DNA from 2 places in the Clostridium sp. genome. Region 1 is predicted to be linked to the other one. Evidence: predicted binding sites of a transcription regulator. Region 1 holds the regulator's gene; the other holds the start of a gene.
What was found. Region 1 encodes HrcA, which represses chaperone genes, less so after heat shock. Its sites were predicted from a motif close to TGTTAGCACTCNNNNNNNNNGAGTGCTAACA; they were not measured.
Positions count from the first base shown of each region.

Region 1 (15,911 bases):
TCAACCAGCAGTTCTCTCTGCTTCTGGTTGATATTTTTAGGAACATCAACTATTACATTGACATATTGATCTCCCCTGCCATGTCCATTTACTCTCGTTATACCCTTGCCTCTCAGTCTGAATACAGTTCCTGACTGAGTTCCTGGCGGAACATCGTACTTTACTTCCCCATCTATAGTAGGAACCTTTAATGTAGTTCCAAGGACTGCCTTTCCAAAGCTTATATGCCTATCTAAATATACATCAAATCCTTCTCTTCTAAACGTAGAACTTGGACTTACCCTTATGTTTATATACAGATCTCCGGATGGTCCTCCGTTGGAACCTGCTTCTCCCTGTCCTCTTATAGGTATTATATTGCCGTTGTCAACCCCAGCTGGAACATCTACATTTATTTTTTTACGCTTTCTCACCTTTCCCTTGCCCTTGCAATGAGGACACGGATCACTTATTATAGTTCCTGTTCCACCACACTTGTCACAAGTACTCATAGTCACAAAACTTCCAAGGGGAGTGTTCCTCTGTGTTCTCATCTGACCTGTTCCACCGCACTTGTCACAGGTACGCGGCTTGCTTCCAGGCCTGGCACCTGTACCATGGCAGTACTCACAGGTCTCATTTCTATTTATGCTTATTTCCTTCTTTATCCCAAAAGCTGCTTCTTCAAAAGTCAGATTCAGAGCATACTCAATGTCCGCTCCTTTTTGCGGAGCATTTTTTCTTCTGCTGCTCCCGTGAGAAAATCCACCTCCAAAAAATGAGTCGAATATATCTCCAAAACCACCCAGATCTGAAAAGTCAAATCCTCCGAAACCTGATCCCTGTGCTCCTGCACCGCCAAAATCAGTTGTGCCAAACTGGTCATATTGTGCCTTTTTCTGTGGATCTGACAAAACCTGATAGGCTTCATTTATCTCTTTAAATTTTGCTTCAGCTTCCTTGTTATTTTGATTCCTATCCGGGTGGTATTTTAAAGCCATTTTTCTAAACGCTTTTTTTATTTCATCATCACTTGCACCTTTATGAAGCCCCAATACCTCATAATAATCCTTACTTGCCATTTTTATACTTCACCACCTAAGAAAATGTACTAATTTCATCAGTACAACTAAAATTAAATTATTACTTAAATTAAGGGAAGAGCAGTAACTCATCCCTTAACTATTACCATTATACACATCTATTATAAAATCGTGAAGAGAAAATACTATTTATCATCATCCACCTTGTAATCTGCATCAACTACATTGTCGCCATTTTTACCTGAATTCCCCGATCCGGCATTTGGATCTGCTCCCGGATTCGGACCTGCCTGAGCATTTGGACCTGCCTGAGCATTTGGACCTGCCTGGGCATTCTGACTATATATCTTGGATGAAATTCCATAGAAAGTCTGTGTCAGATCTTCGGTAGCTTTCTTTATAGCATCCAGATCCTCTCCGTCCTTGACCTTTTTCAAAGCATCTATCTTTTCTTCTATAGCTTTCTTATCCTCTGCAGACACTTTGTCACCCAGATCCTTTAATGTCTTCTCAGTCTGGTACAGGGTCTGATCTGCATTGTTCTTGATTTCTATAGATTCTTTTCTCTTCTTGTCCTGATCACTGAATTTTTCTGCATCCTTAACAGCCTTATCTATCTCATCATCTGTCAGGTTAGTGGAAGCTGTAATTGTTATATTTGCCTCCTTGCCAGTTCCCTTGTCTTTGGCTGATACATTTACAATACCATTTGCATCTATGTCAAATGTAACTTCAATCTGAGGAACTCCTCTTGGAGCTGGTGCTATACCTGAAAGCGTAAATCTTCCAAGAGTTTTATTGTCGGCCGCCATCTGTCTTTCACCCTGAACTACGTGAATTTCAACGGAAGTCTGTCCGTCTGCTGCTGTGGAAAATACCTGACTCTTCTTGGTTGGTATCGTAGTATTTCTTTCAATAAGAGGTGTAGCTACTCCACCTAATGTTTCAATACCAAGAGTGAGAGGCGTAACATCAAGCAGCAGCACATCTTTTACATCTCCTGTAAGAACTCCTGCCTGAATAGCTGCTCCTACAGCTACACATTCATCCGGGTTTACTCCCTTTGACGGGTCTTTACCGGTAAACTCCTTGACAGCCTCCTGAACTGCAGGAATTCTCGTGGAACCACCGACTAATATAACCTTGTTTACATCATTTATTGTAAGTCCGGCATCACTTAATGCCTTCTTCATGGGTTCTATTGTCCTCTGGACCAGATCCTGGGTCAGTTCATTGAATTTTGCCCTTGTAAGGTTCATATCTATGTGCTTCGGCCCTGTAGCATCTGCCGTAATAAATGGAAGATTTATATTTGTCTGCATAGATGATGACAGCTCAATTTTAGCCTTTTCAGCTGCTTCTTTCAATCTTTGAAGTGACATCTTGTCATTTCTCAAATCTATTCCATTTTCAGCCTTGAAGGTATCTGCTATATAGTCTATTACCTTTTGGTCAAAGTCATCTCCACCTAGATGTGTATCTCCATTTGTAGCCTTGACCTCAAACACTCCGTCTCCAAGTTCAAGTATGGATACATCAAAAGTACCACCACCCAGATCATATACAAATATTTTCTGACTTGTTTCGGTTTTGTCAAGCCCATAAGCTAAAGATGCCGCTGTAGGTTCATTTATTATTCTTCTTACATTGAGACCTGCAATCTTGCCCGCATCCTTAGTTGCCTGTCTCTGGCTGTCATTGAAGTATGCCGGTACTGTTATAACTGCTTCAGTAACAGTCTCTCCCAAATATGCCTCTGCATCAGATTTTATCTTTTGAAGCACCATTGCAGATATCTCCTGCGGTGTATACTGTTTTCCATCTATATTTACCTTATAATCTGTTCCCATGTGTCTTTTTATTGACATTATTGTCTTGTCAGGATTTGTTATTGCCTGTCTTTTTGCTACCTGGCCTACAAGTCTTTCTCCGTTTGCCTGAAATGAAACAACCGATGGAGTCGTTCTTGCACCTTCGGAATTCGCTATAACTACTGGATCTCCGCCTTCCATAACGGCAACACAAGAATTTGTTGTACCTAAATCAATACCTATTATTTTTGACATGTTTAACCTACCTCCTAAATTGACTAACTTCAAAGTTCTCTTGATTAAATAATTTATTGTTTTGAATTAATTTGCTACCTTGACCATGCTGTACCTTATTACCTTATCTCCTTTTTTATATCCTTTCTGAAATACTTCCACAACTGAATTTTTGGCATAACTTTCATCCTCAACATGCATTACTGCATTATGTAGATGAGGATCAAATCCACCATCTACCGGAATCTCCTCTACATCCAACTTTTTCAGTGCATCATTGAACTGTTTCATTGTCATCTCCACACCTTTTTTGAGGTCATCCGCACTTCCATCTATTGAAACAGCCCTTTCCAGATTATCAAGTACGGGGAGTACTTCCTTGAGTACATCTTCACAAACGTCGGTATATATCTGTTCCTTTTCCTTCGCTGTCCTCTTCCTGAAATTGTCATACTCTGCAACTGTCCTTGCCAATCTGTCCTTCAGAGTTGCAAGCTCATTTTTGATTCTACTGTTTTCCTCGTTCAAGTTTTTGTTTTCATCTTTCAGAGCTTTTATCACTTTCTGGTCTTTCATGCTCTGGACATTATCGGATTCACTTTCCTTCTCACAGCTGTCCTCATCACCTTGCTTTTCATTATATTCCTCATATTCTTCGGAAACCTCTGCTTTCTCATCAACCTCAGACTTATCTGTGTCTTTGTCCGAATCCTTTTCCAGCTTTTCATCTTCTTCAATATTATTGGCTTTAATATCTTCCTTCTTTTTAAACATCTGATTGTTTCCTCCAATCTCAAACTAGTATTCATAATTTTATTAAAGACAGGGTTCAGCAGAACTCAATCATCATCAAAATAAGTATCAGTAATAATATAATTCAATTCTCTGACCACATTTGACAATACAGATATGACTTTTGAATAAGGCATTCTCGTAGGGCCTATCAGCCCTATCTTTCCTATTGGTTTGCTGCCCAAATTATAGACTGCTGACACAACACTGCAGTTCTCTGCTCCCTCTATATAGTTTTCATTTCCAATTTTCACTGAAATATTCGATGAATCATTTAAAAGTTCATTGACTTTATCTTTATTATCCAGCATGGATAAAAACTCTCTTGCTTTTTCAACATCTTTATATTCCGGATAGTTGAATATATTTACAGTGCCTTGCATGTATATATCGGAATTGTCTGCACTTCTAAGATTTTCATATAATACAGGGATTATTGCATTAAATATATCTTCATATTCCCTTAAATCATTTTTTATATTGTTTATTACCTCTAAATTTATTTGTTCACTATTTAACCCTCTTAATCTTTGATTGAGAAGATTGCTGAGCTTTGTGAGGATTTTGTCGGAAACACTTTTTTTCACCTTTATTACATTGTTTTTTACAACACCATTGTCTGTAACCAAAATCAACAGTATATTATTGTTGAATTCCATATTTACAAGCTGCAAATGTCTTATATAGCTTTTACTCACAGATGGCGTCCTCACTATACATGTAAGTTTGGTCAATTCAGCCAGTAGAAAAGTTGCCTGCCTTATAGCCCTATCCATTTCAAAAATTGCACTGTCCAAAATTTTCTTTCTTATTGCATACATTTCCTCTTCAGTTAAGTTTGGCACCTGCATTAGTTTATCAACATAAAGCCTGTAGCCCTTATTTGACGGTTTCCTTCCAGAGGAACTGTGTGGTTGCTCCAAATATCCCATATCTTCAAGATCTGCCATCTCATTTCGTATAGTAGCCGAACTTATCCCGAGATTATACTTTTTTGCTATGGTCCTGGATCCAACAGGCTCTGCAGTTTGTATATAATCATTTATTATTGCCTGAAGTATTCTTATCTTTCTTTCATCCATTTCCACATAATCACCTCTTTATTAGCACTCGCTATCATTGAGTGCTAACTGTTATGATTAAAAAATATCACTGATATTTTTTTTTGTCAACTACACTCTATGTATATTATATATTCAAATTTTATAATACATCAATTTAAATGTATATTGTTGGAGAATACTCTGATTTTCTTTTAATATCTATATTACCTATTTATCATGTCAGAATAAATTCACACATCACGCTGTTTGATACCTGAATGCCCCTTCTGCTCAAATATAAGCTGTCTCCGTTTCTAATCAAGGTCCCGTATTTTATATGTTTATCAATAATATTTTTATATACGGAATTAATATCCATCTTGAATCTGGATTCAAATTCAGATATGGATATTCCCCTGATTTTTCTAAGTCCCATAAACATAAATTCTTCTATGCTGTCTTCTATGGAATTTTTATGAATGTCATATCTGACAAATTTGTTCTCCCCTGCCTCTTTTATATATTGTTCTATATCTCCGGATTTTCTATACCTGTATCCATTCAGATAGGAATGGGCACTTACGCCGCATCCAATATATTCCTGAAGATTCCAGTACGTTAAATTGTGGATGCAGTTAAAACCCTTTCTTGAAAAATTTGATATTTCATATTGTTCGTAACCCTTTGACTCTAAAAAGTCTATGGCAAAATCATACATTTCTCTTTCTTCGTCTTCACCCGGAAGCCCTATATATCCCCTTCTATACATATTGTAGAAAGGGGTGTTTTGTTCAATTATAAGGCTGTAACACGATATGTGCTCAGGCTGCAGTTCCACTACATTCTTCAGAGTCTCTCTCCACTCCTGAATATCCTGGTTTGGAAGTCCAAACATCAAGTCCACATTTATATTTGTAAATTCAAATCTTCTTGCTAAATTATATGCCTGGAGAAACTCTTCTACAGTGTGTATTCTACCAAGATTTTTAAGTATATAATTCTGCCACGCCTGAAGTCCAATACTCAATCTGTTGACACCCATTTTTTTTAAAATCTTGAATTTTTCTTTCGTAAAGCTTCCGGGATTTCCCTCAACGGTGAATTCCATATTTTCAACAGTATCGAGATCTACAATAGAATCATATATATTTTCCCATGCTTCCATGTTCATATAGGTAGGTGTACCACCGCCTATGAATATACTTTTTATCTTGATTTTTGATAAATTATCTATCTCTCTGGCAAGTGCCCTGGAATATTCGTTCATTAATTTTTCTCTATTGCTGAAAGATGGGAAATCACAATACAGACACTTTTTACGACAGAAGGGTATGTGTATATATAATGATATCCCCTCTGCTGAATTAGTCTCATGTTTACACAGTTCCATCAAATCATCACTAATCCTCCGTCTTTAAAATAGCCATAAAAGCTTCCTGTGGTATTTCAACAGAGCCTACCTGCCTCATTCGTTTTTTACCTTCTTTTTGTTTTTCCAAGAGTTTCTTCTTTCTTGATATATCTCCTCCATAACACTTTGCAAGGACATCTTTTCTCATGGCTTTGACTGTCTCTCTAGCTATAACCTTTCCGCCCACTGCAGCCTGAATAGGTATTTCAAACAGCTGTCTTGGAATTATTTCCTTCAATTTTCCAGCAGTATATCTTCCTCTTTCATAGGCTCTTTCTTCAGGAACAATCATAGACAGTGCATCTACTATATCTCCATTCAACAGTATATCCAATTTTACAAGCTTTGCTTCACTATATCCCTTTAATTCATAGTCAAAGGATGCATAGCCCCTTGTTCTCGACTTGAGGGCATCGAAAAAATCATATATTATTTCATTGAGAGGTATATCATAATTCAAACATACCCTTGTGGTCTCAATATATTGCATATCCCTGAAGGTGCCTCTTCTATCCTGAGCAAGTTTCATAACAGCTCCAACATAATCTGAAGGAGTTATTATAGAGGCCTTTACTATTGGTTCCTCCATATATTTTATGTCTGACAGTTCCGGCATATTTGTAGGGTTGGTAAGCTCAATTACATTCCCGTCGGTCCTGGTTATCTTGTATATAACAGAAGGTGCCGTCGTTATAATATCTAAGTTGAATTCCCTCTCTATTCTTTCCTGGATGACATCCATATGCAGAAGTCCCAGAAATCCGCATCTGAATCCAAATCCCAATGCTATGGAAGTTTCAGGTTCAAAGGAAAGTGCTGCATCGTTGACCTGAAGTTTTTCAAGTGCATCTTTCAATTCTCCATACTTTGCTCCGTCTACAGGATATATGCCGCTGAACACCATCGGTACGGCAGGCCTGTATCCTTCAAGCGGTTCTGCTGCAGATACTTCCGCACCAGTTACAGTATCTCCTACTCTGGCATCCCTCACATTTTTTATTGAAGCAGTAAAGTATCCTACATCTCCTGCCTTCAACCCGTTATTTGGCATAAATGCCGGTACAAATACACCTGTTTCAATTACTTCATATATTTTATCCGTAGCCATCAGTTTTATCCTCATTCCAGGCTCTATGCTTCCCTCTTTTACCCTTATGTGACAAACTACTCCCCTGTAGCTGTCATAGTTTGAGTCAAATATGAGTGCCCTGAGAGGTGCAGATTCGTCACCTTCAGGAGGTGGAACCCTTTTAACTATGGCATCAAGTACATCTTCTATGTTAAGCCCTGTTTTTGCTGAAACCAGAGGAGCATCCTGTGCCTCTATTCCAATGACTTCTTCTATTTCATTCTTTATTTCATCCGGTCTGGCACTTGGAAGATCTATTTTATTTATTACAGGAACTATTTCCAGGTCATGATCCAGTGCAAGATAACAATTGGCCAGTGTCTGAGCCTGTATACCCTGGGTGGCATCCACTACGAGCACAGCTCCTTCGCATGCCGCCAGGCTTCTGGATACCTCATAATTAAAATCCACATGTCCCGGCGTATCTATAAGATTCAATATATATTCCTCTTTTTCAGACTTCTTGTATATCAATCTCACCGCCTGTGATTTTATAGTTATTCCCCTTTCTCTTTCAAGCTCCATATTATCAAGTACCTGTGATTCCATCTCTCTTTTTGTAAGAGTACCTGTCTTTTCAATAAGCCTGTCTGCAAGTGTCGACTTACCGTGATCTATATGCGCAACTATGGAAAAATTTCTAATGTACTTCTGTCTTTCACTCTGCATATCAATAACCTCCATTACTGGCCACTACACGAATTAAAAGATTTGCATATTTTGCAAATCTTTATATATAGAATCTATTATTGCTATAGTAAATTATAGCATAAGACCTATTTACTGAAAAGACTATTATCCCACGAAATTTTCAACATTACGCCGTAATGATCAATGAACTATGTTGGATTTAATCCCATTTAAAATTTCCCCTGCACCTTCAGCTGCTTCATTTATTTTACTGCCTATACTTTCTCCAATATCCACTAGAATCCTTCCTGAACTGTGCTTAAAGTCATAAACTGATTTTCCATCCATATTAATAGAATAGTTTTGAGTTTGAATTTTCAAATCAATAGGGGAAAAGCTGCAGTTTATACTGAAGTTCGATCTATCTTTGATAAATTGCGGCATACTATTGCTCACTATGACTATACCTGTTAAAATCAATATAAAACAACCTGTTACAATTAATTTAAACAACCTTTTGCTCATAAAATCATCCTCATATAATAAAATTTCTATTATTAAGGATAAACAGTTTTATACATTTTATTCAATAAATGAGTTTATTTCCTCAAGCGTAAGTTCAGGCTGCAATGCCATATTTATTGCACTTGAAAGCATTTTTGATATGGCTTCTATAACCATATCCACATCTTTTGGAGTAACCATTATATTTTCAGAGTATGGATTCAATACTTCAAGTATTAATTTCCTCTTTTCTTCCCTGTCTATGGATTTAAGCATCTCGTAAAATTTTCCACCGATTTCCGATTTGGATATCATCTCATTTAGAACCAGATCAATGGTATCATTTGCCATGGTGGCGGCATCCACTACAGTGGGAACTCCTATAGCTATTACAGGAATACCAAGTGTCTTCTCGCTTAACTCCATTCTCCTGTTTGCAACTCCTGATCCGGGTGATATTCCTGTATTGCTTATTTGAATGGTAGCATTTACTCTTTCAACTTTTCTGGAAGCCAGTGCATCTATACATATTATAAGATTCGGCTTTATCTTATCCACAATCCCTCTTATAATTTCGCTGCTTTCCATTCCCGTAATTCCCAGTACTCCCGGAGACACCGCACACACGGGTCTTATCCTCTCATCTATTTTATCCGGAATCAACTGCCTCAAGTGTCTCGTAATCATCAACTTCGAAACAACTTTCGGTCCCAGCGAATCCGGGGTTATATTCCAGTTTCCAAGCCCTACTACCAAAACCGTCATGTTTTTATCTATCTCAGGTTCAATTGAATCTATTACACATTTTAATTCTTCTGACACAACCTTCCCCAGCTTATCTCTTGTTTCACCGTCATAGTGAGCATATTTCGGTATATCCACAGTAATATATGACCCTCTTGGTTTGCCGATTTTTTTCTCGCCAACATCTCCCGTTATCTTGACATCGGTTATTTTAATATCATCTCGCAGTCTTTCATTTATTCTAACTCCATCAATCTCCTCTCCGGCTTCATTTTCATATATTTCTTTAGCCTCTAGAGCCAGATCTGTCCTGATATTCATCATCATTCATCACTCCAAAATAATTTTTTAATTTTTCAGGCTTATTATTTGTGTTTTTACTTTATCTATTCATCTCCAAGCTCAGACGAAAATACAAAATTTGTGTGAATTTAATCTTGAAGAAACCTTATTTTAATGTTATAATAGCCTTTGTTGAATATTAGAGACTCATTGGCATTCCCCAAAGCTGCTGAGACTTTATAAAATTATAAGGGGGTGAAACACATGGCAAACATTAAATCAGCAAAGAAAAGGATAAAAGTTATCCAGACTAAAACTTTAAGGAACAAAATAATAAAGTCTTCATTAAAGACTACTATAAAAAAATTTTTAGCTGCTGTTGAAAGCAAAAATATCGATGATGCAAAAGTTACTTTTGCGGCTTCAACAAAAGCTTTAGATAAAGCTGCATCAAAAGGTATAATACATAAAAACAATGCAGCAAGAAAAAAGTCCAGACTGGCAGCAAAATTAAACAGTTTGTCTGCTTAATTTTTAATAAGGGTATAATTTAAAACGTACCTGGATTTTTCTAAATCAAGGTACGCTATTTTTGACCTCTAATTCAAGGGTATTTGAACATCCGCCTGCATTCCGGATTTAAGTATTCCACTCCTGTCCTTTATGGCAATTTTTATTTTTGTAGATATATGGTCTTTATCTGAGGCCGACTGCTTATCTTTAGGAGTATATTCTTTCTTTAAATCTATATAATTTATCCTGCCCTGCTGCTTTCCTCTTGATGTACTGACAACTATGGACTGATTATAGTATACTTTATCCAAATATTTATCCGGTAAATAACAGACAACATATAGGTCATTCTTTACAGCTATATCTGCAATATTGCTCCCGGCTGCCACAATATCTCCCAATTCAAAATTTTTACTTATTATAATTCCGTCACAAAGTGCGGTTATATTGAATTCATCAAGTTGATTCCTGGCCTGGTTCAACTGTGCTATAGATTGGTTCACATCTTCCCGTGCTGCTTCGATTTCATCTGCGGCAGGTCCATTTTCAAGAAGCTTCAGCTGTTCAGAAGCAGCTTCATAATTTGCAGCTGCAGTCTCAACGGCCTGTGAAGTAGATCCTTCCTCCATCAGGCTCAACTGTTGTTTTGCATTGTCAAGCTTTGATACTGCAGATGCAAGGGAATAATTTGAAGTATCCATTTTCAACTTTACATCTTCCAATTCTTTTTGTGACACAGCTTCTGATTTATTTAGAAGAAGATATTTCTCATAATCAGACTTTGAATCTTCATAGGTGGCCTTGGCCGCATCTAATTCATACTGTGCAATTGACACATTGTTTTTTGACTGATTTATTTGTTCCTGTTTGTTACCTGACTTCAACAGCTCTACCTGTGCCCCGGCAGCCTTGACCTGTGCCTTAGCTTGTCCAATTTGTTCAGGACGGGTACCTGCCTCCAGTAAAGCCAGTTTGGCTTTCTTCATATTAACCGCTGCCTGCAACTGGGCTACCTGATATTTTTGATTGGAATTATCTATAACAGCAATCAAATCGCCTTTTTTTACTTCTTCTCCCTGACTTTTCTTCATAACTGTAATTTTGCCGCCAACAGTACTGCTGGCAGAAACAACATCATTTTGAATATCTCCCTTTAAAGTTACGGAGGACTTTTTTCCACAGCCTGCAAGTAAAAGCATTGCAAGTAAAATCCATATAAATATCCGTTTCATAACCTCATCACCCTTCTACCCTCAAATAATTTTTCTAAATTCTTCGGTATTTTCTTAACGCCAATATATTCAATAAGATAAATCCAGCACATATTGCCAGCAGCACAAAGATATCTGTGTAAATTGAATGCAAACCTTTTCCCCGTATCATAATCTTCTTAAGCGCATCTGCGGAATAATATAAGGGCATGAATTTTCCTATCATCTGCAGCCAGGTTTCCATGGTACTCATGTCAAATATCCCAGAGAAAAACACCTGTGGAACTACAATAAGCGGTATGAACTGTATCATCTGAAGCTCATTATCTGCAAATGCAGATAATGCAGTTCCCATAGTCAGAGCAGTCATTGAAGTCAAAAATGTAATTATAAGTACTAGAAAAAAAGATCCAACCATCATCATATTAATAACATGAACTGAAAACCAGGCTATAAGTGCTGCCTGTATTATAGTAAATGCACCAAAACCCAAAATATACCCCATTACAATTTCCCATCTTTGTACCGGAGTTGCAAGCAGTCTTTCCAGTGTTCCCTGTGTACGCTCTCTTAAAAATGAAACTCCTGATATCAAAAATACAAAGAAAAACACGAAAAATCCAATAAGTATTGGTCCAAAGCTGTCAAAGGAGGACATATCCCTGTAACCATATAAATAGGTTATATCCGGTTCAATATTAAGGTTCAGTCCATTGAGGCTGTTTTGAACCAGTACAATAACAGCCCTGCTTTTTTCAGGATCACTTCCCTCAAGAGTAATATAGGGAAGGCCTCTTTTATAATTTATGACTGCATCCAATTTGGATTCATTCAAGAGAGTATCCGCCTCACTTTCACTATACCTCCTGACAACTGCATTTTTATCTTCCAGTTCATTTATAAAACCCTGTGGTGAATTTATAACTCCTATGCTGGGATTATACTGCCTTCCATTGAATATATAGGACATCAGTGTAAGTACAAAGACAGGGGCCAGTATCATAAGTGCCACCGTTCTTTTGTCATTTTTAAGCTGACGTAAGATACGCAGGGCAATTGCAGCAATTTTCATTCCACAGCACCTCCATAATACAAAAAAGCTTCCTCTATAGTAGCTGAATTTGTGCTTTTTTTAAGATTTTCGGGAGTATCCATGGCCGTTATCCTTCCACCTCGTATCATACAGAGATCATCACATTTATCCGCTTCATCCATTACATGTGTCGTAATTATAATAGTTGTCCCTTTTTTGCACAAGTTCTCAAGTTCATCCCATATTGATCTGCGGAGCAGCGGGTCAATTCCCACAGTAGGCTCATCCAGGATAAGTAACGGAGGTCGATTCAGCATTGCTATGGCCAATGACAATCTCCGTTTCATACCTCCAGAATAATGACTGGCCTTCTTCTTTAAATGTCCGGATAAATTCACAAGTTCCATGACCTCACCAATGCGTTTTATACAGTCTTTTCTGGATATATTGTACATGGAAGCAAAAAACTTCAAATTTTCTTCCGCAGTAATATCTCCATATAGAGCATCAGATTGTGCCATGTATCCAATTTTACCCATGATTGAAAGTTCAGGCATTCTTCTTCCAAGTACATAAACCTCTCCATGTGTTGGTGCATCAATACCCGAAATCATTTTCACAAGGGTTGTCTTGCCTGAACCTGACGGCCCCAGCAGTCCAAATATTTGAGGTGAAGATATTTCAAAATTTATATTGGAAAGTATTTTCTGCTTTCCAAAATATCTGTCTACATCTTTTACCTTTATAACACAAGAATTGTACTCCATAATACTCCTCCAATTCTGTCCTTCACTCAACTTATGCATAAATTATACTACACATATGGATTTATATGATGAACACTTTTTTGAATTGTGTAAATCAGATAAAAAAATTGAAATAATTTATCTATTCATATAGAATATTACATGAGTTGAATTTAATATGAGGTGATTACATATTGAAGAATAGAAATAACGCCGGAAAAGCTTCAGGAACAACAGACCAGCTGCTCAAGGATACATTTATTCAAATATACAAAAATAAACCGCTCAACAAAATAAGCGTGAAAGAAATATGCAGTACAGCCGGTTTGAATAGAGGAACCTTTTATATTCATTATGAAAATATTTATACCCTGCTTGAGGAAATTGAAGAAGATTTGCTTACAGATTTAAAAAGTCTTGTAAAAATAGATAAGCTTATTGTTTACACGGAAAAGGATATTCCCGTCTTCATAAAAACTATTGAAAATCTGATAGAATATATAAAACTTCACGATACTTATTTTAAAGTACTTCTAGGTAAAAACGGAGATGCTCTATTTATATATAAAATTAAACGTATCATAAAAAACAATCTTCTTATAAAATTCAGAGCCGAAAACAGGCATTTTGGAAATCTTGACGAATATCTTCTGGAATACATTGCTTCAGGAAATATGGGAATTATGATATACTGGCTGGAAACCGGCATGAAGATAAGTCCCGGAGAATTAATTGGTTTAGTAACTAAAATACTGTTCAGGGGTCCTTTCAATATAAGATAAAACCTGCTTATGCCGCAGTAGTATTTATTATCAAAAGTTCCATTTCAACTTTCTGGTTTACAGGCAGATTTTTCATCTTGTATTCCGTATTCATACAGAGCTCAACAGCACGCTTAAGCTGTTTAAAAGTAAACTTCTTGTTCTGATTTACCATTATGCCATAGGCATAATCGGACCTAATTCCAAGCATGTTCATTATATCCTTTTTCTGCATTTTGTTATTAAGTGCGATTTTCATCTTGAGAAGTATACCAAACTGTCTCTCTACCATGGTCAAAATATAACTTATCTTGATTCCCTTATATATAAGTTCATCCAGAACGGAAAGTGCCTCCCTAACTTTTTTGTCTGCCATGGGATTTACCAAATCAAATATGTCTTCATCACTACTCCTTACAAACAGTTCTCTTATGTCGTCTCTGGTTATATCCCTTCCACAGGTATAGCTGCAAAGTTTTTCCACCTCATTCTCTATTATGTTCAAATCTCTATCCTGCATGAGGCTGCAGAATATTCTGAGCTCAACTTTTTTTATATTTGCTTCCCTCTCCTTAAAAAGCTCTGCAACTTTGATTTCCATCTGTCTGCCTTTTAATTTATCCACTTTGACAGTACATATCTCTTTATCCTGTTTATCAATTCTATATATCTTCCTGCCGATTTTATCTCTTTTACTCTTAAAAACGTCATAGAGAATAAGTATACAGTGTTCTGGAATTTTTTTCAAATACCCGCATATATTTTTAAATTCCTTTTCTCCTGACAATTTACCCTTATTGTCGGAATTGTCATTTATAAAATATGCTCTATAGACAAGAACCACCTTCTTGCTGCTCATAAAAGGGAGCGTCTGGCAGGCATTGACTACAGGTGCAAAACTTTCAAGTGAATTCCCGTCAAATTTTATATAGTTCAACTCCAAAAAATTTGAGTCAATAACTCTGTGAACTATCTTTTTTACACATTCATCTATAATTTTCTCATCAAGCCCGCAGAATACATAACACCTTTTTAAGTTCCCCTTTTTTATATTTTCCTCAAAAGTAACTGTATCTATCATAATATCCTCTCCAATTAAAAATCATCTAATTCTAATTGCCCTGTTAAATATTATAACATAGGTTATACTTTTATCGAGGGGATTTTCATACCGATATGAGGATTTATTGCTTGTATACTTTGGTATATAAATTGATTTTCTGCTCTTGAAAGCTTCAATTTCATCCAATTTTCCGGTACCAAGAACGAAATTCAATTGTCTTCCATCATTATATAAATTTACATTCATGGAGTTGTTATTCTGAAGACTTATATTTGCAAAACTGCTTTTATCCATGAAATAATTATATTTTGCCCTGGGATTGGTTACAAGTCTGTTTATTTCCATGGAATCCCTTATGTCAGTTACCCAGCTGGAATAAGTCGTATCATAATTGCATACCATCAATTTATCGAATCCGCTGTTTAAAATCACCGCCTCTCCTCTAGTGGAATTCAGAAAGGTTATTTCCGTCAGAAAACTATAGCTCTCTAAAAATACACCCAAAAGCATCAACGCGGGAAGATATTTGATTTTCCTGCAGCCTGCCCTGTAAAGAATATATGCCATGTGGGAAAACAATATAACGATACCCTCCATGTAGCTTAAGCAAGCTACATCCGAACACAGCTTCAGCATCAAAGAAGCTGCACCTTCCGATGCTGTCAGCACCATATTGACACAAAAAGAAAGTAAATTGAAAAGTGGTTTTACAAATGAGACCAAAAGAGCTGCATTCCCCAATACAACAATTACCGAATAGAGGGGAAGAAGAATCAGATTCCCGATTATGGATATATAACTGAAGCTTTGAATTGTAAAAGCAATATATGGCATGGAATATATCTGTGCAGACAGGTCAAGTCCTATACAGGAACTTAATTTTTCAGGAAGCATATACAGCATTTTTGAAATACTTCTATAATATAAAATTATACCGAGAGTAGATAAAAATGATAATCCAAATCCTATATCAACTATATAA
Region 1 covers NZ_JAKVOI010000001.1:2,128,992-2,144,902, forward strand. Annotated here, with positions in the region: gene dnaJ (molecular chaperone DnaJ) at 1-1,061, opposite strand, end outside; gene dnaK (molecular chaperone DnaK) at 1,208-3,088, opposite strand; gene grpE (nucleotide exchange factor GrpE) at 3,155-3,841, opposite strand; gene hrcA (heat-inducible transcriptional repressor HrcA) at 3,907-4,947, opposite strand; gene hemW (radical SAM family heme chaperone HemW) at 5,138-6,292, opposite strand; gene lepA (translation elongation factor 4) at 6,303-8,111, opposite strand; gene LKE46_RS10555 (hypothetical protein) at 8,274-8,597, opposite strand; gene gpr (GPR endopeptidase) at 8,655-9,644, opposite strand; gene rpsT (30S ribosomal protein S20) at 9,867-10,133, shown strand; gene LKE46_RS10570 (HlyD family secretion protein) at 10,202-11,347, opposite strand; gene LKE46_RS10575 (ABC transporter permease) at 11,382-12,398, opposite strand; gene LKE46_RS10580 (ABC transporter ATP-binding protein) at 12,395-13,126, opposite strand; gene LKE46_RS10585 (TetR/AcrR family transcriptional regulator) at 13,300-13,887, shown strand; gene holA (DNA polymerase III subunit delta) at 13,895-14,947, opposite strand; gene LKE46_RS10595 (ComEC/Rec2 family competence protein) at 14,969-15,911, opposite strand, start outside.

Region 2 (15,911 bases), 2.1 Mb from region 1:
CAGGATGATAGGAAAGCAAAGATTGAAAATGAAAAGTGCATAAGCTGCGGTGCCTGTATGGAAGCATGCCCTTTTGGTGCCGTATCGGATTTAAGCTATGTGGTTGATGTTACCAGAGATTTAATATCTGGTAAAGAGGTATATGCAGTAGTGGCACCTTCCATAACGGGACAATTCGGACCTAAGGTAACCGTAGGACAAGTTAAAAATGCCTTTAAGAAGATAGGATTTAAGGATATGGTGGAAGCAGCCTGTGGTGCGGACGCAGTAACAGTAAATGAGGCCAATGAGTTTGCTGAAAGAATGGAAAATAAAGATAAGTTTATGACAAATTCATGTTGTTCAGGTTTTATGAACTATATAGAATTAATGTTTCCCAATTTAGCGGATAAAATATCGGGAACTGTTTCACCAATGATTGCAACTGCAAGATTAATAAAGGCATTTAATAAAAATTCCATAGTTGTATTTGTAGGACCGTGTACTGCAAAAAAAGTTGAGATTACGAGAGAGTCTATAAAAAATGATGTTGATTACGTACTTACATTTGAAGAGATGGCTGCATTTATGGGCGCTTTTTCCATAGATCCTGAGAATTGTGAAGATGAGCTCATAGATGATGCATCGGCCTTTGGAAGAGGATTTGCACAAGGCGGAGGTGTTGCTGCTGCTATACAGGACTATATTTCCGAGAAAAATATGGATGTAGATTTTAAGCCTGTCAAGGTAAGTGGAAAAGATGAAATAAAGAAAACTATGGTAAGTGCAAAAGTAGGCAGAGTCCCGGGAAATTTTATAGAAGGTATGATGTGCCAGGGTGGTTGCATTGGAGGACCGGCAGCCATGGTGTCATCTATGAAGGCCAAGCCTCAGCTTATAAAATTTAGTAAACAGTCCAATAAAAAGACCATATTGTCAAATGAAAATCTTGAAAAATTCAAGGAAATAAATATGGAAAGGTAATATTTTATGTTTTTATAAAAAAGGAGAGGTAATTGGATGCTTTAAAACGTATTCAATTACCTTTTGCGCTTTAAAGATTTAAATCAGTATAAATAAAACTCACATGGACATTATAGTAAATAGAGTTAATTATAAGTCAATAATGGGATGTTTTAAGATGAAAACTGCTGAATTAGATAAAAAAATGATTAAGATGATATTGATAGGTATAATATCGGTATTTATACTGATAATTGCATATGAGTATTATTTCAAATATATGTATATTGTAAAAAGCCCTAAAAAGTTAAAATACATAATTCTATCTTATGGCAGATATGGAATTCTTGTATTTTTAATATTGCAGATGCTTCAGGTCGTCGCTTTTTTCATACCTGGAGAATTGATCCAAATTGCATCCGGTTATATATATGGAACATTTTGGGGAACTCTATTATCTATTTTGGGAATAACTTCAGGAAGTATAATTGCATATCTGATTTCGAGAATATTGGGAAAACCTCTGTTAGTCAGGATGATATCAAAAAGAAAATTTGAATTTTTCAAAAATATTCTTAATTTTAAAAATATGAATTTATTGGTATTCTTTTTGTATTTGATACCTGGTATACCCAAAGATATTTTGGCCTATATATGTGGAATATCTAGGATTAATTTAAGAGATTTTACTATATATTCTACGCTGGGCAGACTGCCGGGAATAATAATTTCTTCTTATTTTGGTTCAAAAATTTATTCTGGTGATAAACTTATGCTTATATTTATATCGGTAGCTATGATTTTACTATTTACAATAGGATTTCTTAAGAGAGAAAAAATAATGTTGAAGATATCAAAATATAAAACATAACTATATATGTGATATTATGAAATCAGTAGAAATTAAAAGAAATATTTATTTAATAACAGCAAATTTAGCAAATTGGGCTATATATACCCTATATGTGGAAAATTAGAATTTGAAAATATAAACTGTATTTATTATTATAATAATTGTGTTAGCACTCAATAATATTGAGTGCTAATAATGAGAGTTAATATTTGTTTAAAGTTGTCAATATTATTTTAAATTAATTAAAAATAATTTTAAGGAGGGGTTTTAATGAATATTAGACCACTTGGAGACAGAGTTGTTATAAAGAAAATCGAGGCAGAAGAAACTACAAAAAGTGGAATAGTTTTACCAGGAACTGCCAAGGAAAAACCACAGGAAGCTGAAATTGTAGCTGTTGGAGCAGGCGGAGTAGTAGATGGAAAAGAAGTTAAAATGGAAGTAAAAGTAGGTGACAGAGTACTATTCTCCAAATATGGTGGAACTGAAGTAAAACTTGATGGTCAGGAATATACAATTTTAAGACAGGATGATATTTTGGCTATAATTGAAAAATAAAATTAGATTCATATAATTTATAATTTTAAAGTTGTGAGGAGGGTTTTTTATGGCAAAGAGCATTCTATTTGGTGAAGAAGCCAGAAGATCTATGCAGGAAGGCGTAAATAAATTAGCAAATACAGTAAAGGTAACACTTGGACCAAAAGGAAGAAATGTAGTACTTGATAAAAAGTTTGGTTCACCGCTTATAACTAATGATGGTGTTACCATAGCAAAGGAAATTGAATTGGAAGATCCTTATGAAAATATGGGAGCTCAACTTGTAAAGGAAGTTTCAACGAAAACAAATGATGTAGCAGGAGATGGTACTACTACAGCTACATTGCTTGCACAGGCTATAATAAGAGAAGGATTAAAGAATGTTACAGCTGGTGCCAATCCTATGCTTTTAAGGCAGGGTATAAAAAAGGCAGTAGACAAAGCAGTAGAAGAGATAAAGAAGATTTCAAAAAAAGTAAGCGGAAAAGAAGACATAGCACGAATTGCAGCTATATCAGCTTCGGATGATGAAATTGGCAAGTTGATAGCAGATGCTATGGAAAAGGTAGGAAATGAAGGAGTTATAACTGTTGAAGAATCAAAATCAATGGGCACTGAATTGGACGTTGTTGAAGGTATGCAGTTTGACAGAGGATATCTGAGTGCATATATGGTAACTGATTCAGAAAAAATGGAAGCTGCATTGGATGATGCCTATATATTGATAACTGACAAGAAGATATCAAATATACAGGATATACTTCCGCTATTGGAGCAGATAGTAAAGCAAGGAAAGAAACTGCTTATAATAGCTGAAGATGTAGAAGGTGAAGCACTTACTACATTGGTTATAAACAAGTTGAGAGGAACATTCAATTGTGTGGCAGTTAAGGCTCCAGGATTTGGTGACAGAAGAAAAGAAATGCTTCAGGATATAGCAGTACTTACAGGTGGCAAAGTTATATCGGATGAGTTGGGAAGAGATCTTAAGGAAGTCAACATAGAAGATCTTGGAAGAGCAGATAATGTTAAAGTAACAAAAGAAAATACTACGATTGTAAATGGAAAAGGCGACAAGAGTGCAATTTCAGACAGAGTAAATCAGATTAGAAAACAGGTTGAAGAAACTACTTCAGACTTTGATAGAGAAAAGTTACAGGAAAGACTTGCAAAACTTGCAGGAGGAGTAGCAGTAATAAAGGTTGGAGCAGCAACTGAAACTGAATTGAAAGAAAAGAAGATGAGAATAGAGGATGCCCTTGCAGCTACAAAAGCAGCTGTTGAGGAAGGATTGGTTCCAGGAGGCGGAACAGCTTACTTGAATGTAATTCCTGAAATTGAAAAATTAACCTCAGATGTACAGGATATAAAAATTGGTATTGAAATAATAAGAAAGGCACTTGAAGAACCAATAAGACAGATAGCAGCCAATGCAGGCCTTGAGGGATCGGTAATAATAGAAAAAGTTAGAAATAGTGAACCAGGCATTGGATTTGACGCTTTGAGAAATAAATATGTCAATATGGTAGAAGCTGGTATAGTAGATCCAACCAAAGTTACAAGATCAGCTCTTCAAAATGCTGCATCGGTAGCATCTACATTCTTAACTACGGAATCGGCAGTGGCTGATATTCCAGAGAAGAATAATGCTCCAGTTCCAGGAGCAGGTGCACCCGGAATGGGCGGAATGGATGGAATGTATTAATAATACACATCCTGAAAAGTATACATTTAATAATAACCCGGTATCGTTATGGATCCCGGGTTATTATATTTTATGCAAAGAATATATTTTATAAATGTGTAAATAATTCTATAATAGGAGGAAATAATAAAATGAAAATATTAGTTTTTATTTTAGGTACTATTATAGGAAGTTTTTTAAGCTTATGTGTATACAGGATACCTCGTGAACAATCCATAATATATCCCCATTCCAGATGTACAAACTGTAATAACAAGATAAAGTGGAGAGACTTGATTCCTGTTTTTAGTTACATACTATTGAAGGGCAAATGCAGGTACTGCAATCATAATATATCACCACAATATTTTATAATTGAAGTTATAACAGGAATATTGTTTATTTTATTGTACATAAAATATGGATTTGGATTGATGTTTGTGAAATATGCGGCATTTCTGTCCATAGTATTACTGATAGCTGTTATCGATATCTATACAATGAATGTATATTTTAACACGATTATTGCAGGAATTGGTGCTTCAAGTATATTTCTATTAGTTGAATACTATATGGGATATGATATAAAAACATTTATATATGGAGGAATTGCAGCAGGACTATTTATAGTTTGTTTAATTTTACTTACCGGAGGCATGGGATTTGGGGACGCAGAGGTTTGCATAATAGCAGGATTGTTTTTAGGATTTAAACTTGTATTGCTGATGATTATCATTTCATTTTTCATCGGGACACTGGCAGGAATAATTTTAATTGCACTGGATATAAAATCCAGAAAAGATTTCATACCGTTTATACCATTTATTACAGCGTCTTCGATTATAACAGTTCTTTTGGGAAATACCTTAATGAGAATATATATATCCACAGTCTATTTCTAAAGTTTGCAATATATTTACGTTGACAAAAACAGAAAAATTGAATAAAATAGTGTAAATAGTTAGTGAAACAGATAGAAATACATCAAAATTTATAAAAATAAATAAAGAATCTTTTATTCAGCTCATATATCCCTTGAATATGGCAGGAAGTATCTACCGGAGGCCGTAAATTTCCGACTATGAGTGGAATTCTTATGTTATAATCATATTAATTTCACAAAATAATGAATTAATATGTTTTTTATTTGTAGGTAAAATATTTTCATTGCATATTTAAAGCTGGACATTTAAGAAATATAAATTTATAGGAGTGATTTTAATTGGCAAAAATTTTAAAAAAGGCATATACTTTTGATGATGTTCTTTTAGTACCAAACAAGTCGGAAGTTTTACCAAGAGAAGTTTCGTTGAAGACCAATCTGACAAAGAAAATAGAATTGAATATACCGATCATGAGTGCGAGCATGGACACTGTTACTGATTCAAGAATGGCTATAGCATTGGCGAGAGAAGGCGGTATTGGAATAATACATAAGAATATGACCATAGAACAGCAGGCCGTTGAAGTAGACAGGGTAAAGAGACAGGAAAATGGAGTAATAACAAATCCATTTTATCTTTCTCCCGACAATACCATAGATGATGCACTTTTACTTATGAGCAAATATAGAATATCTGGAGTTCCTATAACTGTAAATGGCAAACTTATTGGAATAATAACAAATAGAGATATAGTATTTGAAACAGATTATAGTAAAAAAATTTCAGAAGTTATGACTAGGGAAAAATTGATAACAGCTGCCCAGGATACTACTATTGAACAAGCTAAGGAAATACTGAAAAAGTATAAAATAGAGAAATTGCCTCTGGTTGACGCTGATAACAACCTTAGAGGATTGATAACATTAAAGGACATAGAGAAAGTAAAGAGATTCCCTAGTAGTGCCAAGGATGAAAAGGGAAGGCTTCTATGTGGAGCAGCTGTTGGTGTTACAAAAGACATGATGGACAGGGTGTCTGAACTTGTTAAGGCCGGAGTTGATGTTATTACGGTTGATACGGCGCATGGACATTCAAAAGGAGTTCTGACTGCAGTAAGTTTTATAAAAGAAAAATATCCTGATCTACAAATAATTGCAGGAAATATTGCAACAGCTGGAGCTACCAGGGACTTGATTTTAGCAGGTGCAGATTCAGTAAAAGTCGGTATAGGACCGGGATCCATATGTACTACCAGAGTTGTAGCCGGAGTAGGGGTTCCCCAATTGACAGCAGTAATGGACTGTGTAGAGGAAGCCAATAAATATGATATTCCTGTTATTGCTGATGGAGGAATAAAGTATTCGGGAGATATAGTAAAGGCATTGGCTGCAGGAGCCAAGGTTACCATGATGGGGTCCATGCTTGCAGGATGTGAAGAGGCACCTGGTGAAACTGAAATATACAAAGGAAGGACTTATAAAGTTTATAGGGGAATGGGTTCGCTTTCTGCCATGGCAAGCGGAAGTAAAGACAGATATTTTCAAGAAGGAAACAAAAAATTGGTACCGGAAGGTGTGGAAGGAAGAGTTCCTTATAAAGGATATGTTGCAGATACCATATTCCAGCTGGTTGGAGGAATACGTTCCGGAATGGGATATCTGGGAGCTGCTACACTGAACGATTTATATGAGAATTCCACCTTTGTAGTACAATCTGCAGCAGGCTTGAGAGAAAGTCATCCTCATGATATATCAATGACAAAAGAGGCACCAAATTATAGTGTAAGACAGTAGCAACTAATTTTATTGGGAGGAAATTTATGGACAGGGAATTGATCATTGTAGTTGATTTTGGTGGACAGTACAATCAACTTATAGCAAGAAGAGTGAGAGAAAACAATGTCTATTGTGAAATAGTTCCATATACTTGTCCTGTAGATAAGATAAAGGAAAAGAAGCCTAAAGGAATAATATTTACAGGTGGTCCCAAAAGTGTATATGGGGAAAATGCACCAAAGATAAGTAAAGAGATTTTTGAGCTGGGAATTCCTATTCTAGGTATATGCTACGGACATCAATTTATATGTGCCAATCTGGGAGGAAAAGTTGAAAGCGCTGTAGTTAGAGAATATGGAAAAGCAGATGTAGTGCTGGACAATAATAGTATTTTGTTCAATGGAATAGATGAAAAACAGAGCTGCTGGATGAGCCATACGGATGTGGTTTCCCGTGCACCAGAGGGTTTTAAAATTTTAGCTACTACAGATGAATGTCCTGTGGCAGCTGTGGGAGATGATTCCAGAAGAATATATGGAGTTCAATTTCATCCGGAAGTACAGCATACACCTTTCGGGAAAAAGATGATTTCAAATTTCTTGTTTACAATATGCAATCTCAAGGGTGACTGGTCCATGTCATCTTTTGTAGAAGAAAAAATCAGATCCATAAGAGAAAAGGTAAAAGATAAAAAAGTCATATGTGCCATGTCGGGTGGAGTTGATTCTTCTGTAGCTGCGGTACTTGTACATAAGGCAGTAGGCAAGCAGCTTACATGTATATTTGTAGATCATGGACTTCTCAGGAAAAATGAAGGAGATCAGGTTGAAGATGTATTTAAAAAGCAGTTTGACATGAATTTCATAAGAGTAAATGCAGGAGATAGATTTTTAGGCAAACTTGCAGGTGTAGATGATCCTGAAAAAAAGAGAAAAATAATTGGAGAAGAATTCATAAGAGTATTTGAACGGGAAGCTGAAAAGCTTGGGGATATAGCTTTTCTTGTCCAAGGTACCATATATCCGGATGTTGTAGAAAGCGGACTTGGAACTTCGGCTACTATAAAGAGCCACCACAATGTAGGAGGACTTCCGGAAAATATGAATTTTGAGCTTATTGAACCTCTCAGAGAGTTGTTCAAGGATGAGGTAAGGGCAGTAGGTGAAGAACTGGGAATACCACATAAATTAGTCTGGAGACAGCCTTTTCCAGGACCAGGCCTTGCTATAAGAGTATTGGGTGCAGTTACAGAGGAAAAGCTCGAAATAACAAGAGAGGCAGATGCAATATTTAGAGAAGAAATAGCAGAGGCAGGATTGGACGAATCAATATGGCAGTATTTTGCATGCCTTCCTAATATACGTTCGGTAGGTGTCATGGGAGATGAAAGAACTTACTGCTACACTGTTGCACTCAGGGCGGTTACATCTTCTGATGCTATGACATCGGATTGGGCCAAGATACCATATGAGGTACTTGACAAAGTATCAAGAAGGATAGTAAATGAAGTTAAAGGTGTAAACAGAATTGTCTATGACATAACGAGCAAACCTCCTTCTACTATAGAGTGGGAGTAAAATAAAAGAACGTGAAATCCAAGCAAACAAAGGGTTTTACGCTCTTTTTATTTCATGCTCAAGAACCAGTTCAGCAATAAAGTCAATAAATGGCCGGTTGTCTTTGTGAGCACGCTTCAGAAGGCTAATATATTCCTGGCGCAAGATCGGAGAAATGACAGCCAGGTAAGCCATCCTGAATAAGAGTCGCATTTATAAGCAGCCTGGAAATTCGACCGTTACCATCGATAAACGTATGAATGAAAACAAAGCGCTTATGAAGTTGGGCCGCAAACTCTATGGGATGATATTTGTTACGGTCAGAAGCCGACTACTGGAATAGCTTCTTCATTTCGCTACCGCTTGTTATTCCGGTGCCATTTTCAGCACCACACCAAGGACAATCTATACTATCACGCTCTTTTCCCCCAGGATAACCGGCGTTTGATATGGTAATGGTGAAATTTTCTAGAATCATTTTTTGGCTGAAAGCCTGTGGACTTTTCCCGGATAACCGGGCAAGCTTGGAGATGCTTATTCCAAGCTTCACACATAGAATTTTCAGCTGTTCAGATACTGACATACCAACACCTCTTTCGATATTCTGGTATATTGAAATATACTACAATAACATAGAGAAGGAATCAGACAATTGGCTATAAGATACCATTTCAGTTCAGAAAATAGCATGTTATTGATGTAACCAATATAAAAGTATTGTAAAAATGTTGTTGACAAATTATCTTAAAAGTTATATCATGTAGGAAATTGAAAAAAGAAAAAACTTCTTATCAAGAGAGGCAGAGGGACTGGCCCTATGATGCCCGGCAACCTGAATAATTTTATATTCAATGGTGCCAATTCCAGCAGGAATACCTGAAAGATGAGAAACTTAAAGGATATAACTTCCTATGGTTTCTCCAGAGGAAGTTTTTTATTCGTATTAATTTGTACTGACTAGAAAAACTAGAGGTCAAATTTAATTTATTATATAGATATTTTTATATTTTATAATAGATTAAATTTGACCTTTTTTATTCAAAAAATTAATAAATAAAACTAAAGGAGTGGTAAAAATGAAATAAAAACAAATATACTTTTAACCAAAATAGTAAAAAGTATAGAAATATAATAAAAATTAACAAAATTAATTGGGAGGAATTTAATTTGAAAAGTGTGAAGAAGATAATGTCGCAAATACTAATTTTAGTATTGGTATTAGTATTTTTTATAGGATGTTCACAAAATGGACAAAATAGCCAGAACTCTAATAATAATGGTAAAAAAGAAGTCGTAAAAATAGGAATAGGCTATCAAACAGTAACATCCCAAACTTGGGGTGCATTGATAATAAAGAATAAAAAACTTTTTGAAAAATATCTTGAAGAAAAATATCCTGATAAGGACTTTGTGGTTGATTGGTTCAATGCTCAATCGGGCCCCCCTTTAACTAATAACATGGTAGCAGGCAAACTTCAATTTGCTTTTATGGGAGATATGCCAATAATTATTAATGGTGAAAAAGGTCAATCGAGTTCAAATTATAAATCCGTATTTTTAGCTTTTGATGGAAAGGGAGAAAACGGAAAAAATCAAGCTATTTTGGTTCCTAAAAATAGTAAAATAACTTCTGTTAAGGATTTATCCGGGAAAACTGTAGCAGTTCCATTGGGATCCAGTGCGCATAGACTATTGCTCAATGAATTAGACAAGAATGGTGTAACGGATAAAGTAAATATAGTAAATCAGGATCTAACTGTTGGAATGACTAATTTGGAACAGAATAAAATAGATGCCCTTGCAGTATGGGAACCATTTACCAGCCTGATAGAAAATAAAGGAATCGGGAAAGTATTGGTAGATGGCAGTGATACTAAAGTTGATTATTTAGATGGAATTGTGGCAGATAGATCATGGGTGGAAAAGAATAAAGACTATACTGTGGCATTATTGAAAGCATTAATTGAAGCACATAAATTTATAAGGGAAAATCCAGATGAAGCAGCCAAAATATTTTCTGACGAAAGTAAATATTCATTAGAGGTCACAAAAAAAATAGTGAATAACGTAAGATTCGATCCAGTTATATACGATAAAGACGTATCTACATTGGAAGGAAGTAAAGACTTTTTAGAAAAACTTGGAAAGATCAAAAATGTCGATTTAAATGAATTTGTTGATTCTCAATATATAAAGGAAGCATACAAAGATTCGAAAATCGCATATCCCAGTGAAGAAGTCTTAAAAGGAAATTGGCAGCAGGTAAAGTAAAAGGAGAAGATAATTATGAAGCAAAACACGGCTCCTTATTTAAAAATAAAAAGATATATTTATCATATAATTTCCATAGCAGTATTTATTGTTATATGGTATATATTTGTTAAATTTAATCTAAGAAAGCCATTGATGTTTGGAAATCTGCCATCTCCCTTGGAAGTTTTGAAATCAATTAAGATAGTTTTAGTAGATAAGGTATTTTATATGCATGTTCTATATAGTAGTGCAAGAGTTATATCTGGATGTATATTAGCTCTTCCTATGGGGGTAATATTTGGTCTGTTGATAGGACTGACCAATTTTGCAAAAAATTTTATTTCACCGGTCTTTGAAATGTTGAGACCTATACCTCAAATTGCATGGATACCTATAGCAATATTGATATTCCCATCGGCTGAAGGTAGTATAATTTTTATAACATTTTTAGGTGCATTTTTTCCTATATTAATTAATACTATTGCAGGAACACAACAAGTTAATTTATCTCTTATTGATGCAGCAAGAAGTATGAATGCCACTAGATGGCAATTGATTAAGTATGTTTATTTTTCAAGTTCTGTACCTAATATTTTTACAGGACTTACTTTAGGAGTAGGTAATTCATGGATGAGTGTTATAGCTGCTGAAATGATTTCTGGTAAATATGGAATTGGATATTATACTTGGACATCTTATACTTTAATGCAATATCCTGAAACTATTGTAGGAATGATAACTATCGGTATAATAGGTACCATATGTTTCTCAGCTATAAAAATATTACAGAAAAACGTATTAAAGTGGCGCAAATGATGGTGGTGATTATAAGTGATTAAAATTAAAAATGTGTCCAAGGTATACAAATCTGATAAAAATATAAAAAATAAAGAAGTTTTAGCATTGAAAGATATTAATTTAGTTATTGAGGATAATCAATTTATCTGCCTTTTAGGTCCATCGGGATGTGGAAAAAGTACATTGTTAAGGATAATTGCAGGATTGGATTTACCTACAGAAGGAACTGTTGAAATAAATAATGAAGTTATTGACAAGCCTAACAAGGATAGTTCTATGGTATTTCAAGATTATGCTTTATTTCCATGGAAAACAGTTATAGAAAATGTGGAATTTGGTTTAAAATTGAGGAAAATTCCAAAAAATGAGGCAAAGAATAAAGCCCTTAGATATCTAAAACTTGTTAATATGGAAAAATTCAAAGATGCTTATATACATCAATTATCTGGTGGAATGAAACAAAGAGTGGCGATAGCAAGAGCACTGGTTATTGAACCTGAGATACTTTTAATGGATGAGCCTTTTGGGGCATTAGATACTTTTACAAGAATGCAATTGCAGGATGAATTGATTGATATATGCAAAAAGCGGAATTTAAGTGTTGTATTTGTCACTCATGATATTGAGGAGGCTGTATATTTGGGAGATAAAATTGCAATCATGAAGTCAAATCCCGGGAACATAAATTCCTTGATGGAAATTTCACTGGATAAGCCTAGGAATAGAATTGATAATGGCTTTGTGAATTATAGAAATTCAGTATACAAAGAATTTTCTTTGGCTAAAGATATGAAACCAGAATATAGTATATAACTTTTATTAGGAGGTAAGGTAATGAGTTTTGAGAGAATAAAAGCTGATGTATGCATTGTAGGTGGTGGTAGTGCAGGAACTATCGCAGCAATTAAAGCAAAAGAAAAGAATCCGGATTCGGTTGTAATTATATTTGACAAGGGGCCAATTGAAACATCTGGAGCAATAGGAAGAGGGATGGATGCACTTAATATAGTAGCAAGTCCCGGCTATTCAACTCCAGAAGATGTAGTTGAAGCACTTACGAAAGTAACAGAAGGTATTTTGGATCAGGAACCAGCCTATGTTTTAGGACAAAAAAGTATTCAGGTTATAAAAGATTTGGAAGATTATACTGGTAGAGAGCCTGGAGATTTATTTCCTATTGATGAAAATGGAAATTATAAGACAAATTATCTTCATCCTGTAGATCATCCCCTATATCTTGCCATGGATGGAGAAGATATAAAGAGGGGTTTAGCTGAAAGGGTAAAAAAGTTAGGCGTGAAGGTATTTAACTTTACACCTGCTGTGAAACTATTTACTACAAATGGAAAAATTTCAGGCCTGCTTGCATTTAATATTCGAACGGGAAAGATCTTTGTAGTAAATACACCGGCAGTTATACTTACAGCAGGTGCAGTAGGTAAATTTGGACTTCCTAAAGATGGATACTTAAGTGGAACATATGAGTTCCCAGGAAATACTGGAGAGGGTTTTTCTCTGGCATATCGAGCGGGTGCCGAATTGGTTAATCTTGAATGTTTTCAAACCAATTTATTGATGAAAGATTATAATGGACCAGCATGTGGATATGTTGTAATACCAAGAGGTGGATATGGAGTAAATGCCCTGGGTAAGAGATATTGGACCCATGGTTATTGGTCCGGAGATATGTTCCTGGCTGTATGGCGTGAATTCTTAGAAGGCAAAGGTCCAGTATATTTAAAAATGGATCATCTGCCTAAAGAGACTATAATCGGATTAGAAAAAATTCTTTGGGGAACAGAACGAACTACTCGAGGATTATTTCATAAACAACGAGGAGAAGATTATAGGAAATGGGATTCTGTAGAGCAGGATATGGAAGAAATAACTTTATGCAGTGGTCATAGCATGTCTGGAATAAAGGTCAATAAAGATACAGAGACAAGTGTTGCTGGACTATATGCGGCTGGAGATTGTGCAGCTGTACCTCATCAATATCTTACAGGAGCATTTGTATTTGGAAGTATAGCAGGTGAAAAAGCAGTTGAATATTCCAAATTACATGAAGCTGAAAATATTGATGAAGATATAGATAATATTGTAAAAGAAATAGAATTACCGCTAAATAATGTTGAGGGATTGAATGTAGAAGATGTGGAATATAAAATTAGAGCTAGAATAAGTCAGTATTTAACACCTCCTAAGAGTGATCCTCTCATGGAAAAAATGCTTTGGTGGGTTGACAGGATAAGAAAAGAGGATATAAAAAGAATAAAAGTAAGTGATTATCATGATCTGATAAAAGTTACAGAAGTAAATAGTATTTTGGATTGTGCTGAGATGGCAGCTAAGGCTTCGTTATACAGGACTGAAAGCAGATGGGGACTTGGACATTATCGTTTGGCATATCCTAAAAGGGATCCTAATTGGGAACATAAATGGGTGGTAATACAAAAAGATTTGGAAAATAATGAAATGAGACTGTTTAAAAAAGAAGTACCGGAACATAAATGGAAGTTTGAAGAGAAATTAGAATATGAATACCCAATTTTAAATGTGGATATAGGAAAAGGATATGTTCCTCCTAAAAATGGGGATAGAGATCCATGGATAGAGGAGAAATTTAAAAGAGAGGGATTTGATATTCCCAAAAGAATTGTTCCAGAATTTAATGGAGGTAATAGAGATGAGCAGAAATAATAGAAGGGACTATCAATGGATAAACTTTGATGCAGATAAATGTGTTTCCTGTGGCCTGTGTGTTAATTATTGTCCAAGGGATGTTTTGAGAATTGGAGAAGATGGAGTGCCATTTATGAAATATAAAAATGATTGTTGGTATTGTGATGCCTGCTCATATGTTTGCCCTAAAAATGCAATAGAATTAACAGAAGTTCCATATTTAATAAAATAATACAAATTATCTATGGCTTAGTTTGAAATTAACATTTACAAATTAATCATAATATGTTATTATATAGGAAATTGAAAAAAGAATAACTTCTTATCAAGAGTGATGGAGGGACTGGCCCTATGATATCCGGCAACCTGAATGAATTTTATGTTCAACGGTGCTAATTCCAGCAGGTAAATCCTGAAAGATGAGAGACAAAAGGACATGACTTCCTGTGGTTTCTCCGCAGGAAGTTTTTTAATTTTAATTTACTGGAAAAGCCAGAGATTAGATTTTATTAATATAAATAGATCTAATCTCTCTTTAAATATAAAATAAGGAGTTGATCACGTGTCTGAGAAGAAATTCAATTCGAAGGAAAATGGCTGGAGTGATCTTGTCAAAAAGGAAGACTGGTGGGCAGTATGGATAGGATTGATTCTGGTAGTGGCGGCAGTTGTTTTTTGGTCTTCTGGAAGCTCAATAAAATTTATTACCGCCAAAATTCCAAAATGGACAAATATAAGTGCTCTTTTCTCTGCACTGGGAAATAACATCTGGTCCATTGTACTTCTGTTTGTTGTATTTTTAATATTATTTTCTATTGTAAATTTATTTTTACATTACAAGTTTAAGGACTTTTTCATAGGATTTTTACTTTTATTTATTTTGAGTGTTATAATTAATTCTTTTAGTTCCTGGAGCTGGGCACAAAAATATAATCTTGAAGCACCACTTGTTGCCTTGTTCATAGGACTTATAATCAGTAATTTACTTTCTATTCCGAGATGGTTTGAAACAGCACTCAGAACAGAGCTATATGTAAAAGTAGGTATTGTACTTTTAGGTGCTACACTTCCCTTCACACTAATTGTAAAAGCTGGTCCCGTTGCATTTTTACAGGCGACTTTAATTGCAGTTTCAACGTTTTTGATAATTTATTTTGTAGGTACAAAATGGCTGGGATTGGATAAGAGATTTGCTGCCACTTTAGGGGCTGGCGGTTCCATCTGTGGAGTTTCAGCGTCAATAGCTGTAGGAAGTGCCATACAGACGAAAAAAGAACATGTGTCTGTAGCCATCTCCCTAGTAGTGGCCTGGGCGGTTGTGATGATTTTTGTACTTTCCATATTTATAAAAGTTACGGGCATACCTGCAGGGGCAGCAGGGGCATGGATTGGAACATCTGAATTTGCAGATGCTGCAGGAGTTACGGCAGCTAGTTCTTTTGGAGATAAAGCCATAACCACATTTACTCTTATGAAGGTTGTAGGTCGTGATATATTTATTGGAATCTGGTGCTTTATTCTCGCTATAATCTCCATTACTAAATGGGAAAATAAAGAAACCGGTGTAAAGGCCAATGCCTCTGATATCTGGCATAGATTTCCCAAATTTGTAATTGGATTTTTTGTAGCCTCAATATTTCTTACTATTTTGCTTTCAAGTGCTTCTCCTGCTGCTGCAGCAGCCATTAATTCCAATATAATTGCTCCAATTAAAGAGATCAGAACCTGGGCATTCACTTTTTGTTTCCTTTCCATTGGACTTACTACCCGCTTTAGACAGCTTACAGCTGTCGGCTGGAAGCCTTTTGCTGCATTTTCAGCTGGAGCAGTGGTAAATGTCATACTTGGATATTTGTTTTCTGTGGTGATTTTAGGATCTTATTGGTCAAGCTTATAGGGTGGAATTCAAATTTGAAAAAAGGGGATATCCTTATTCAGGATGTC
Region 2 covers NZ_JAKVOI010000001.1:39,865-55,775, forward strand. Annotated here, with positions in the region: gene LKE46_RS00295 (4Fe-4S dicluster domain-containing protein) at 1-963, shown strand, start outside; gene LKE46_RS00300 (TVP38/TMEM64 family protein) at 1,121-1,813, shown strand; gene groES (co-chaperone GroES) at 2,066-2,353, shown strand; gene groL (chaperonin GroEL) at 2,403-4,040, shown strand; gene LKE46_RS00315 (prepilin peptidase) at 4,172-4,921, shown strand; purine riboswitch at 5,024-5,121, shown strand; gene guaB (IMP dehydrogenase) at 5,242-6,696, shown strand; gene guaA (glutamine-hydrolyzing GMP synthase) at 6,723-8,255, shown strand; gene LKE46_RS17640 (Fic family protein) at 8,380-8,535, opposite strand; gene LKE46_RS00330 (hypothetical protein) at 8,566-8,817, opposite strand; SAM riboswitch class I at 9,020-9,124, shown strand; gene LKE46_RS00335 (ABC transporter substrate-binding protein) at 9,411-10,505, shown strand; gene LKE46_RS00340 (ABC transporter permease) at 10,521-11,303, shown strand; gene LKE46_RS00345 (ABC transporter ATP-binding protein) at 11,319-12,098, shown strand; gene LKE46_RS00350 (fumarate reductase/succinate dehydrogenase flavoprotein subunit) at 12,120-13,985, shown strand; gene LKE46_RS00355 (4Fe-4S dicluster domain-containing protein) at 13,972-14,199, shown strand; SAM riboswitch class I at 14,287-14,393, shown strand; gene LKE46_RS00360 (YeiH family protein) at 14,530-15,864, shown strand.
Region 2: the regulator HrcA is predicted to act here: its motif matches at 1,960-1,990, upstream of groES (co-chaperone GroES).